2 regions of the Centipeda sp. (in: firmicutes) genome follow, and region 2 is predicted to be linked to the other one. Evidence: predicted binding sites of a transcription regulator. Region 2 holds the regulator's gene; the other holds the start of a gene.

Region 1 (6,247 bases), on a different contig from region 2:
CCGATGACAACGTCCGTCTCAACATCCATCATGACAACGTGTTTCTTATTGTTCATCGCGTCGATTGCGATCTTGACGCCGACCTCAGGCACACCCGTCACGTCAATGGCAACCTCCACAAGGTTGGCCTGCGCGATGAAATCCGAATTCTCCGTCGCAACATATTTTCCCTGCTCCATGTAGCGATTGGCTTCTTCGAGCGTCTTTGCAACGGCGATGTTCTCATCGCTGATGCCCGCATAGTGAAACGCATTGATGACATTTTCAAATTTGATATCCGAGACAATTGCCGGCATGATTCCCTTCATGAGTGCCATCTGCGTAACCATGCCGCGTCCCATCTGCCCCGCACCGACGATGCCCGCACGGATGATCTTGCCCTCTTCCTCGCGCTTGGCGAGTTTCTTGTCCATATTCAGCATGCGAAACTCCTTTCGCCCACCTGTCGGTGGAACAATATAACTCTGTTTCTGAACCTAGTATAGCACCGCATTTCCATTCATACAATATCAACTTAGCTGAATTTACGTAAACATTATAGCAAAAAAAAGGCATGTTTCCATCTGTAAAGAAACATGCCTCTCATATTTGGTTTACTGCGGCATTCCGTCGTTCTGTGCGATCACATCGAGGAAGATGAGCGGCTCATCCTTCTCGTTGCGGAGTGCGTGAGACTGTCCGGCACGTGCGATCGTGATATCTCCCGCACGCACGACCGTCTCATTGCCGTCGCCATCCGTGAAGATCCCCTCTCCCGAGATGATGATGTATGCATCCTCGTTCACGCCATGCTTGTGCAGACCAATGGACGCCCCCTTATCGAGCCGCATCCATCCGATCTCCTTGATGGCCTGTTCAGGCTTTGCCATGTCACGGGTAAAGGAGAACAGTCCATGAAGCGTGCCCTTGCCGCCGGCAACATCCTGCTTGTCGAGGACAATGAGATCATCCTTCTGGAAGCACTGCTGTACCGTGCGATCCTGACCTTCCTCTGCAAAAGCCGTTGCACTAAGCATCAGACAACCAAGAGCCATTGCCGCTGCGATTTTCTTCATCTTCATCTTCATCTCAATCCCACCCCTAAATAGAAAAGAACTATGCGGAAAGCGAAAAGTATAAACTCCCTCATGAGGTATCACAAGGGAGTCCACTTTTACAAATAAGATTTGATGGGCTGACGCCTTACATCATGCCGCCCATACCGCCCATGCCCGGTGCGCCGCCCGGCATCGGAGCCTCCGGCTCCGGCTTGTCGGTGACAAGCGTCTCGGTGGTGAGCACCATTGCCGCGATCGATGCCGCATTCTGCAGAGCGGAACGCGTGACCTTTGCAGGATCCACGATGCCCGCGCCGATCATGTCGACATAGGTGTTCTCGAGTGCGTTGAAACCGATGCCGTCGCCCGCCTTCTTGACGCTGTCGACCACGACAGAGCCCTCAAGACCCGCATTCTCTGCGATCTGGCGGACAGGAGCCTCAACGGCGCGCTTGACGATCTCGACGCCGACCTTGACATCGCCCTCCGCCTGAATCTTGTCCAGTGCCGGGAGAATGTCGATGAACGTCGTGCCGCCGCCGGCAACAATGCCCTCTTCGACTGCTGCACGCGTTGCGTTGAGCGCATCCTCGACGCGGTACTTCTTGTCCTTCATCTCGACTTCCGTCGCTGCGCCGATCTCGACAACCGCCACACCGCCGGAGAGCTTTGCAAGACGCTCCTGCAGCTTCTCACGGTCGAAGTCGGACGTCGTGTCTGCAATCTGCTTCTTGAGCTGGTCGACACGCGCTGCAATCTGCGCCTTGTCGCCCGCACCGTCCACGATCGTCGTCTCCTCCTTGGAGGAACGCACCTGACGCGCACGGCCGAGATCTTCGAGCGTCACACTGTCGAGCTTGCGGCCGATCTCCTCGCTGATGACCGTGCCGCCCGTGAGGATGGCGATGTCCTCGAGCATTGCCTTGCGGCGGTCGCCGAAGCCCGGCGCCTTGACCGCGAGAGCCTTGAACGTGCCGCGCAGCTTGTTGACCACGATGGTTGCGAGTGCCTCACCGTCGAGATCCTCGGCGATGATGACGATCTGCTTGCCCTGCTTCACGACCTGCTCAAGCACGGGCAGGATGTCCGCGACGGACGAGATCTTGCGGTCGGTGATGAGCACATAGGGGTCGTCCATGACGGCTTCCATCTTCTCCGTGTCCGTCACCATGTACGGGGAGATGTAGCCGCGGTCGAACTGCATACCCTCGACGACCGAGAGGTTCGTGTCCATCGACTTGGACTCCTCGACCGTGATGACGCCGTCCTTGCCGACCTTCTCCATCGCCTCTGCGATGAGATCGCCGACCTCGGTATCGCCGGAGGAGATTGCCGCAACCTGTGCGATCTTCGCCTTCGTCTCGACCTTCTGCGCCTTGCTCTTGATCTCCTCGACAAGCGTCTTGACAGCCGTCTCGATGCCCTTCTTGACGATCATCGGGTTTGCGCCCGCAACAACGTTGCGCATGCCCTCCTGAATCATCGCCTGTGCGAGAAGCGTTGCCGTCGTCGTGCCGTCGCCCGCGATGTCGTTCGTCTTCGTCGCAACTTCCTTCACGAGCTGTGCGCCCATGTTCTCGAACGGATCCTCGAGCTCGATGTCGCGTGCAATCGTCACACCGTCATTCGTGATCGTCGGTGCGCCGTACTTCTTGTCCAGAACGACGTTGCGTCCCTTTGGGCCGAGCGTGACCTTGACCGCATTTGCCAGTGCATCCACACCGCGTCCGAGTGCGCGGCGAGCCTCTTCGTCAAACAGAATCTGCTTTGCCATTTATATTGCCTCCACGTTATCTATTACAGGATTGCCAGAATATCGCTCTCACGAACGATGAGGTAGTCCTTGTCATCCACCTTGATCTCAGAGCCCGAGTACTTCGAGAAGACAACGCCGTCGCCGACCTTGACCTCCATCGCAGCGCGCTCGCCGTTCTCGAGCAGCTTTCCTGTGCCAACGGCAACGACCTTGCCCTTCTGCGGCTTTTCCTTCGCCGTGTCGGGGAGCACAATGCCGCTCGCCGTCGTGACATCGCTCTCCGCGACTTCAATGACAACACGTTCGCCCAGTGGCTTAATCATGGTATCTGCCTCCTAGTTTCATACAAATCTTTTCATTGTGTTAGCACTCTCATTTACTGAGTGCTAACTTACGATGTCTATACTAATCGTTTTAAGTCAAAAAGTCAATAGGTATTTTGTAAAAAAGTCAAAAAAACAACAAAGAGCCAGTAATGACTCTTTGTTGTTTGGAGGATGCCGAGCAGCGTTACTCTTTGAACGCCGCCACGAGGTTTTTGAGTCGTGCCGTACCTTCCTTGAAGGTCTGGATCTTCGCGAGGATGTTCTCGTACTCTGCCGCCATGGAGACAACCTTCTCCGCAATGCGCGTGTTGCCCTCCGCGCCCTCGTGGGTCGCGTTGCGGATGCCCTCCATCGCCGCATTCATCTCACTGACGGAGCCCAGCAGTTCCTGTGACCGCGACGTTGTCGCCTCTGCGGTTTTGCGGAAGAACTCCGCATCCGCTTTGTACTGCACCGCCGTCTTGTCCATCAGGTCATAGTCGTCGCGAATGTTTTCATCGATGAAGGTGAGCAGCCTATGCGTACCGTCGGAGAGTGCCTGCACCGATCCCGTAACCTGCCCCGTAGCCCCTTGATCTTCTCTGCCGTTCCGCGTGACTGCTCGGCGAGCTTTCCGACCTCACCCGCGACCACGGCAAAGCCGCGTCCCTGTTCGCCTGCACGCGCCGCCTCGATGCTTGCGTTCAGAGCGAGGAGGTTCGTCTGCTCGGCAATCTCAGAGATCTCAAGCGTGAGCTGTCCGATCTGATCGACCACCTTCGCGGATTCGATGGCCTCTGCGACCGCTGACTTCGTCGAGCCGTAGATTTGCCGCGTATTGAGACGTGACTGCTCCATCGTCGTCTGGAGATCGGCGGCACGCTGTGCAACCTCGCGCGTATACTCCTCGCTCTCGTGTGCTGCGTCCGCTGCCCCCTTGATCCCGTCATTCAGGTCACCGCTGAGGTGCTGGACGCTGGATGTGGAGGCTGCCGTCTCCTCCATGCCTGCTGACATCTCCTCGGTCACGGCAGACATGTCCTGCGTGTCATTGTTGAGCCCGTGCAGCATCTCCTCAAGCTCGGCAACCATCGCATCGATCTGCTCCGCCTCCTCGTGCACCTGCTTCATAAAGCCCTGCATCTTTCCGAGTGCCTTGACGACCGTACCGATTTCATCCGCACGGTCAGAGAGTTCGCGCGGAATCTCACGCGAAAGGTCTCCGGACGCGACAGCACTCAGATGTCCGATGGAGGCAGCGAGCGGATCGGAGATATTATCTGCAATGCGCCGCGACACGAGCATGCCAAACCCTACTGCAATGACGATGATGATGGCAAAGCTGTAGACCGTACGCTCATAGCGTACATTGTTCGCCGCAAAGAGCTGCTTCCCCTGGAATACGTTGTCGGGCGTGAGCACCGCCATATTGCTTGAGATGACGGTGAGCGAAGCGAGATTGTCAAAGATCGCGACACGATCCTCGGGTGTCGTCCCCATATTGTTGACCGCTCCGACCTTGTCCGCCGCGACGCTCAGATTCTTTTCCAGTTCGGCAATCGTCGCCTGTGCCCGCTCGCTCGTGTCGATCTTCTTCAATTCCTCCATATCGTGACGGAGAGCGTTCAGATTGCCGAGCACATCATCCACGAGAATCTTGCGGTTGTCCACAGTGATGTTCTCCTGTAGGATGTACGGCACATTGACGTTGATTTTTCGCAGGCGCGTATTTGCATCGTTCAGATACTGCGTCGACATGAGATTATGGTGATACATATCGTCAAGCGACTGCTGTGCCTGATAGTTCGAGTAGATACCGACGACGGCGACAACGAGGATGGCTGCCAGGAGGAATACGGCGCACGGCATAGTCCTTCATTGCCTCCGCAGAGATGAATGGTAAATTCATGGCACTCCCCTCCTCACTTCGCCTGTGCGAGATTGTCCGCTGTTATGGATGTAAACGGAATGGCGAGGTCACCGGAGGGCGGATTCCCCTTGAGGAAGCCCTCTGCGAGTGTGAGTGCACCCTCGCCCTGCGCCTTTGCATCCTGCTTGATGGTCTGCGCCATCTCTCCCGCCTCGACTGCTGCGAGCCCCGCAGGAGTGGCATCGACCGCAGAGACAAGGCATCCACTGAGGCGGTTTGCCCCCTTGAGCGCGGCAATCGCACCGAGTGCCATCTCATCGTTTCCTGCAACGACGCCGTTGATCTCGGGGAACATATTCATCCAGAGCATCATGGTCTTCAAGGCCTCGGCCTTGCTCCATCCGGCATCCACGAACGAGAGCAGCCGGATGTCGGGGCGCTTGTCTAGGCACGCTGCCTTGAACCCCTCCCAGCGACCGACGGCACTGCTCTGCGTCCCATCGCCCTGCAAATACACGATCTTCGCGTTCGGCGGCAGATGCGATGCCATGTACTCGCCCTACATGCGCCCCGCCTCCACGTCGTCGGAGTAGGCACGCAGCACCTTGCCGCCCGCAACGCTGCGGTTGACTGTGATGATCGGAATGCCCGCATCGTTCGCCTTTTCGATGGTCTTGACGATGCTGGAACCGTCCGCTGCAAGCAGGACAATCGCCCCCGCGCCGCTGCCGATTGCCTCGTTCAGCTGGTCGATCTGCATATTTCCGTCGTTCTTCGCGTCGAGAAATTCGATCTCGATGCCGTCCGCCTTCGCCTTGTTCGCAAAGGCATCCTTGATCTGCGCACAGAATCCGTCACTGTCATCAAAGTTCGCGTAGATGATCCGATCCGAACTCGCCCCCGGCAGCCCACAGCCGGCAAGCCCAAGGCACGCGGCCGGCAGGAGCAGAAGCCCCCATTTCCTAAGATTCATGTCAAAACGCTCCTTCTCTACCGAAAAACTACATCTGCTTGACGGGCACAGGGCCGCGCGAAAGCGCAATCGCCCCTGTCCGTGCGATCTCGATGATGCCGTAGTCCGAGAGCAGTTCCGAGAGGGCATCAATCTTCTTCGCGTCGCCCGTCAACTCGATGACGACATTCTCCACACCGACATCCACGATGCGTGCGCGGAAGATGTTCACCACGTCGATAATCTCCGCACGGTTCTCCTTGGTCGCGTGCACCTTGATGAGCACGAGCTCACGCGTGATCGACTCGAACTGCGTGAGGTTGACGA
Region 2 (6,247 bases):
AGAGACGAAGTAAGCGCCCTCTGTCATGGGAAAAATAGTCAAATTCCTGCGGGAAGTTGTCGCAGAGATGAAAAAAGTCTCGTGGTCCACGAGACGCGAGCTGGCAACCTATACGGGTGTCGTCGGCATCGCCATTGTTGTTGTCTGCGCACTGATCTGGATCTGTGACACGATTTTTGCGCGTATCTTCCAGATCATACTGCATTACTAGACCGGGAGAGGGACATGGCGGATAAGGAAGAACTCTATCTCAGGCAGGCAAACCCGCACCGGGCTTGGTATGTCATCCACACCTATTCGGGCTATGAGAACAAGGTCAAGGCGAACCTTGAGCGGCTCATGCACTCAGCGAGCATGAGCGAGATGATTTTCAACGTCGTCGTTCCCGTGGAGAACGAGATTGAGATGAAGGACGGCAAGGAAAAGGTCGTCCCACGCAAGGTGTTTCCGGGCTACGTGCTGGTCGATATGATTGTCGATGAGCGTTCGTGGTACGTCGTTCGCAACACGACGGGCGTCACGGGCTTTGTTGGCTCGGAGAAGCATCCGATCCCGTTGACGGCAGAGGAGGCGGAGCGCATCCTCTCGGGCTCGGTCGGCGCAGAGCCGAAACGCCGTACGAAGGTGAACGTCGGGGATACCGTCCGCATCGCCTCGGGCGCATTCGAGGACTACGCGGGCAAGATCACCTCCATCGACTCGTCGGGACTGCGCGTGCAGGTCGACGTGGATGGAACGCCCCTTGATGTAGAGATCGATCAGGTCGAACTGATTTGATTCTAAAAACATACACCGAAAGGAGGTGATTTGTCGATGGCAAAGAAGGTTGCGCGTGTCGTAAAGCTGCAGGTTCCTGCGGGCAAGGCGACACCGGCTCCTCCGGTAGGACCTGCGCTTGGTCAGGCGGGCGTGAATATCATGGCGTTCGTCAAGGACTTCAATGAGCGCACGGCAAAACAGGCGGGGCTTATCATTCCGGTTGAGATCACGGTTTTTGAGGATCGTTCCTTTACCTTTATCACGAAGACCCCTCCGGCAGCAGTTCTGCTGAAGAAGGCGGCGGGCATTGAGAAGGCGTCGGGTGAGCCGAACAAGACGAAGGTCGCGAAGCTCCCGCGCTCGAAGGCGCGTGAGATCGCCGAGAGCAAGATGCCGGATCTGAACGCCGCATCGATCGAGGCGGCGACATCCATGATCGAGGGCACTGCCCGCAGCATGGGTATTGTGATCACAGACTAATCTGTGATACAGTGGAAGGGCGTATGCCCGCTATGACCACGAAGGGAGTTATTCATGGCAAAGTTTGGTAAGAAATACCAAGACGCTGCGAAGCTCATCGAGAGCGGCAAGCTCTATGCTTCGCAGGAGGCGATGGAACTCGTAAAGAAGACGGCAACCGCCAAATTCGACGAGACCATCGAACTGCACGTGCGCCTCGGCGTCGATCCGAAGTATGCGGATCAGCAGGTGCGCGGTGCGCTTGTCCTGCCGAACGGCACGGGCAAGACCCAGCGCGTTCTCGTCTTCGCCAAGGGCGAAAAGGTCGCAGAGGCAGAGGCTGCCGGTGCGGACTTCGTCGGCTCGGATGAGATCGTGCAGAAGATCCAGGGCGGCTGGCTCGACTTCGATGTCGCCGTCGCAACGCCCGACATGATGGGCACGGTCGGCCGTCTCGGCAAGGTGCTCGGTCCGCGCGGACTCATGCCGAACCCGAAGCTCGGCACGGTCACGATGGATCTCAAGAAGGCGATTGGCGAGATCAAGGCAGGACAGGTGGAGTACCGCACGGACAAGGCGGGCAACATCCATGTCCCCATCGGCAAGGCGTCGTTCGACGCGGACAAGCTCCGCGAGAACTATCAGGCAGTCATCGACACGCTCATCCGCGTGAAGCCGGCAGCGGCAAAGGGGCAGTACATCCGCTCCATCACCGTTGTGGCGACGATGGGACCTGCCGTCCCCGTTGCGCTCAGCTAAGAGCGCACGGAATTTCCCCGGGCTGTAGACAGCAGGTTTGCGCAAGCATCTAACGACTTTTGTCGCCTGCCGAGGTCGGACGTGAATTTGAACATTCATCTCCGGCAGTAGAGCAGCCGGAGATTTTTATATCCCAAAAATGAAGGGAGGGAAATGATTACATGGCAGATCACAAAAAAGAAGTCATCGTCGAGAAGCTGAAAGAACAGCTCGCCTCGGCGAAGGGTGCGGTCTTTACGACATACAGCGGGCTTACCGTTGCACAGGATACGGAGCTGCGTCGCGAGCTGCGTGCTGCAGGTGTTACCTATCACGTTGTGAAGAACACGATGGTGCGCCGCGCAGCCGACGCACTCGGGCTTGAGGGGCTTGACCCCCACCTTGAGGGTACGACCGCATTTGCATTCTCGGCAGAGGATGCGGTCGCTCCGGCGAAGGTCGTCTGTGACTACATCAAGAAGAACAAGCTCGACGATAAGGGCATTCTGTCCGTCAAGGTCGGTACGGTCGAGGGCAAGGTTATCTCGTCTGACGAGGTAAAGGCTCTGGCATCCCTGCCGTCGCGCGAAGAGCTTATCGCAAAGCTCATGGGCAGCATGAATGCGCCGATCACGAACACGGTGAACGTGCTTCAGGGCGTTATCCGCAATGCCGTCTATGTGCTTGATGCAGTGCGTGCGCAGAAGGCGTCCGCATAAGATATCCGCATAGGACATACAGAGAGAAATTACGTTATTTTGGAGGTATATCATGAACAAGGATCAGATTCTGGAAGCCATTGAGAACATGACCGTTCTCGAACTCTCCGAGCTTGTCAAGGCGATGGAGGAGAAGTTCGGTGTCAGCGCAGCTGCACCGGTTGCTGTTGCTGCGGTTGGTGCTGCTGCACCTGCCGGCGGTGCTGAGGAGGAGAAGACGGAGTTCACGGTCGTTCTCGCATCTGCAGGCGACAAGAAGATCAACGTCATCAAGGCTGTCCGTGAGGCGACGGGTCTCGGCCTGAAGGAAGCGAAGGAGCTCGTTGACGGCGCACCGAAGCCGGTCAAGGAGAACATCGGCAAGGCTGAGGCTGAGGAGCTCAAGGGCAAGCTCGAAGAAGCCGGCGCAACGGTCGAGCTGAAGTAATTCAGACGAAACTGAGTTTGAGGGACCGCTTTCCCATTGGGGGAGGCGGTTTTTTTATTTGCTATGAATGAAAAAATGCGCAGGTATATTAGGGAAGCACTGATAAATTCAGCACTGCCATCTTGACGCATCTTTTTTGCCCGCACTGTGCCCTCGATCCTCCACATAGCCCTTGCTATGCGTCCGGTTTGCCTCCTTGTTCGGACGAAAAATCTACGCCAATCTGGCAGATTTCATTTTATCAGCGATTCCCTAACAACCCTTTTTGACTTTTTGTCATTTCTCTCTTGACTTTTTGCTTTTTCCCGTGTATATTCAGTATAGCTTTTGACTAGCACTCAGTTTTAGAGAGTGCTAACAGTGGTTCAAAGGAGAGGAGAGGGGTGAATGTCGGACGATCTGGACGCACGCAAGAGTCAGATCCTGTGGGCGGTCGTCGATGACTACATCGCATCGGCAGAGCCGGTCGGATCGCGGACACTCGCGCAGAAATACAATCTCGGCATCAGCCCTGCCACCATTCGGAATGAGATGGCGGATCTCGAAATGCTCGGCTATCTGGAGCATCCGCACACCTCTGCCGGACGGATTCCCTCATCAAAGGGCTATCGCTTCTACGTTGACGGACTGCAGCCCGTTGCACCCGTGACGGACGCCGAGAAGAAGAAGATTCACGACTGGTATCGGAGACGCGTGCGGCGGCTTGACGAGGTGTTCCAAGAGACGGCGCGGCTGATTGCGGATGTGACGCACAATGTTTCGCTCGTGCTCGCGCCGCAGGCGGCGCAGTCGACGTTCCGTATGCTGCAGTTCCTGCCGCTCGATATGCGCCACGCAATCGCCGTGCTCATGACGGATGCGGGCTTTGTGGAGAACCGCATTGTCGAGATTCCCGACGGTGCGACATTTGCAGACTTTCAGCGCATGGCGGGGGCGGTCAATACGACGCTCTCGGGTAAGGCACTCAGCGATGTGACGAAGACAGATATGCGCCGTGTGCGCGATGCCATCGGCGACGAATCCATCTTCGTCGCGGCAGTGGAGGTCATGCACCGTGCGCTTGAGGGGCGGTCGGAGGATCGTCTCTACCTCGGCGGCACGGCGCAGCTGCTCGGGAATCCTGAGTTTCAGGATCTCGACCGCGTCCGTGCGATGCTGCTCGTGCTCGAGCGTGAGGATCTCGTCAAAGACATCCTGCATACCCATGCGGGCGAGGGGCTTGCGGTTACGATCGGACGTGAGCACGTGAACAGTACGTTCTGGGACAGCAGTTTCATCACAGCGACGTATCATGTCGACGGCAGACTGCTCGGGACGATTGCCGTGCTCGGTCCGACGCGCATGGAATACGCGAAGGCAATGCGTATCCTGGACTATGTGAACACGAATTTAACAGAGATGATCGATCAGCTGAAATGGTAGGAGAGGTGAACGGCTTGCAGGAAAAGGAAGAAATGACTGCAGAGGAGCAGCCCGTGGAGGAAGTGACAGAAACGGAGGACACTCCCGCAGATGTGACCGTGGAGGATGTCCCCGCAGAGGAGGACAGGGCTGCCGCACTCGAAGCGGAGCTAAAGGAAAAGGGCGACCGCATCCTGCGCTTGCAGGCGGATTTTGAGAATTTTCGCCGCCGCATGGGAAAGGAGAAGGAGGAGCTTTCCGCTGTCATCACGCAGAACATACTCACGGATCTCCTGCCGCTGCTCGACAATTTTGAGCGGGCAATGGCGGTGGAGCAGACGGATGTGGAGGCGTTTCAAAAGGGCGTGGAGATGATCTTTACGCAGCTGCGCGAGGTACTGGATAAGCACGGCCTTGAGAACATCGAGGCGGAGGGGCAGCCCTTTGATCCGAACATCCATCAGGCGGTCATGCGTGTCGAGAATCCCGATGTGGAGGACGGCACGATCACGCAGGTCTTGCAGAAGGGCTATCAGGCAAAGGGCAGAGTCATCCGCCCCGCGATGGTGCAGGTAGCCGGAAATTAAGAAGATAACATCTTATAAGGTTTTTGGAGGAATATAAAATGGCTAAAGTAATTGGTATCGATCTTGGAACGACGAACTCCGTTGTCTCCGTGATGGAGGGCGGCGAGCCGACGGTGATCACGAACCCCGAGGGCAGCCGCATCACGCCGTCCGTCGTGGGCTTTACGAAGGACGGGCAGCGTCTTGTCGGGCGTCTCGCGAAGAACCAGGCGGTCTCGAACCCCGACCGCACGATTTCGTCCATCAAGCGTCACATGGGCGAGGGCAACTATCATGTGACGATTGACGGCAAGAACTACACGCCGCCCGAGATCTCCGCGATGATCCTGCAGAAGCTCAAGAGCGACGCGGAGGCATACCTCGGCGAGACCGTTTCGCAGGCGGTTATCACCGTCCCGGCGTACTTCAACGACAGCCAGCGTCAGGCAACGAAGGATGCGGGCAAGATCGCAGGTCTTGAGGTGCTGCGCATCATCAACGAGCCGACGGCGGCAGCGCTCGCCTATGGTCTCGACAAGGATCAGGACGAGACGGTACTCGTCTTTGACCTCGGCGGCGGCACGTTCGACGTGTCCATTCTCGAACTCAGCGAAGGAGTGTTCGAGGTCAAGGCGACGAACGGCGACACGGTGCTCGGCGGCGACGACTTCGACAAGAAGGTTATGGATTGGATGGTCGCGCAGTTCAAGAAGGAGAACGGCATCGACCTCTCACAGGACAAGATGAGCGCACAGCGTCTCATCGAGGCGGCGGAGAAGGCGAAGATCGAGCTTTCGAGCATGAGCCAGACGAATATCAACCTGCCGTTCATCACGGCAGACGCAACGGGACCGAAGCATCTCGACCTCACGCTCTCGCGTGCGAAGTTCGACGAGCTGACGGCGGATCTCGTGGAGCGCACGATGATCCCGACGCGCAAGGCGATGGAGGATGCAGGACTTTCGGGGAATGAAATCGACAAGATCATCCTTGTCGGCGGTTCGTCCCGCATCCCTGCGGTGCAGGAAGCCATCCGCAAGATCCTCGGCAAGGAGCCCTCGAAGGGCGTCAATCCCGATGAGTGCGTCTCCATCGGCGCGGCGATTCAGGGCGGCGTTCTCGTCGGCGAGGTCAAGGACGTGCTGCTCCTCGATGTCACGCCGCTCTCCCTCGGCATT

The links. The regulator HrcA, encoded in region 2, represses chaperone genes, less so after heat shock. The targets are predictions, from matches to a motif close to TGTTAGCACTCNNNNNNNNNGAGTGCTAACA.
Region 1: the regulator HrcA is predicted to act here: its motif matches at 3,155-3,185, upstream of groES (co-chaperone GroES).

The regions. Positions count from the first base shown of each region.
Region 1 covers NZ_DBHIVL010000004.1:21,552-27,798, forward strand. Annotated here, with positions in the region: gene ACO6BQ_RS01555 (NAD(P)H-dependent oxidoreductase) at 1-422, opposite strand, end outside; gene ACO6BQ_RS01560 (cupin domain-containing protein) at 594-1,067, opposite strand; gene groL (chaperonin GroEL) at 1,183-2,811, opposite strand; gene groES (co-chaperone GroES) at 2,835-3,116, opposite strand; partial or broken gene ACO6BQ_RS01575 (methyl-accepting chemotaxis protein) at 3,304-5,007, opposite strand; partial or broken gene ACO6BQ_RS01580 (sugar ABC transporter substrate-binding protein) at 5,021-5,941, opposite strand; gene ilvN (acetolactate synthase small subunit) at 5,970-6,247, opposite strand, start outside.
Region 2 covers NZ_DBHIVL010000008.1:31,767-38,013, forward strand. Annotated here, with positions in the region: gene rpmG (50S ribosomal protein L33) at 1-13, shown strand, start outside; gene secE (preprotein translocase subunit SecE) at 26-211, shown strand; gene nusG (transcription termination/antitermination protein NusG) at 226-777, shown strand; gene rplK (50S ribosomal protein L11) at 814-1,239, shown strand; gene rplA (50S ribosomal protein L1) at 1,294-1,977, shown strand; gene rplJ (50S ribosomal protein L10) at 2,139-2,675, shown strand; gene rplL (50S ribosomal protein L7/L12) at 2,728-3,102, shown strand; partial or broken gene ACO6BQ_RS02635 (secretion protein HlyD) at 3,191-3,315, opposite strand; gene hrcA (heat-inducible transcriptional repressor HrcA) at 3,490-4,524, shown strand; gene grpE (nucleotide exchange factor GrpE) at 4,518-5,090, shown strand; gene dnaK (molecular chaperone DnaK) at 5,129-6,247, shown strand, end outside.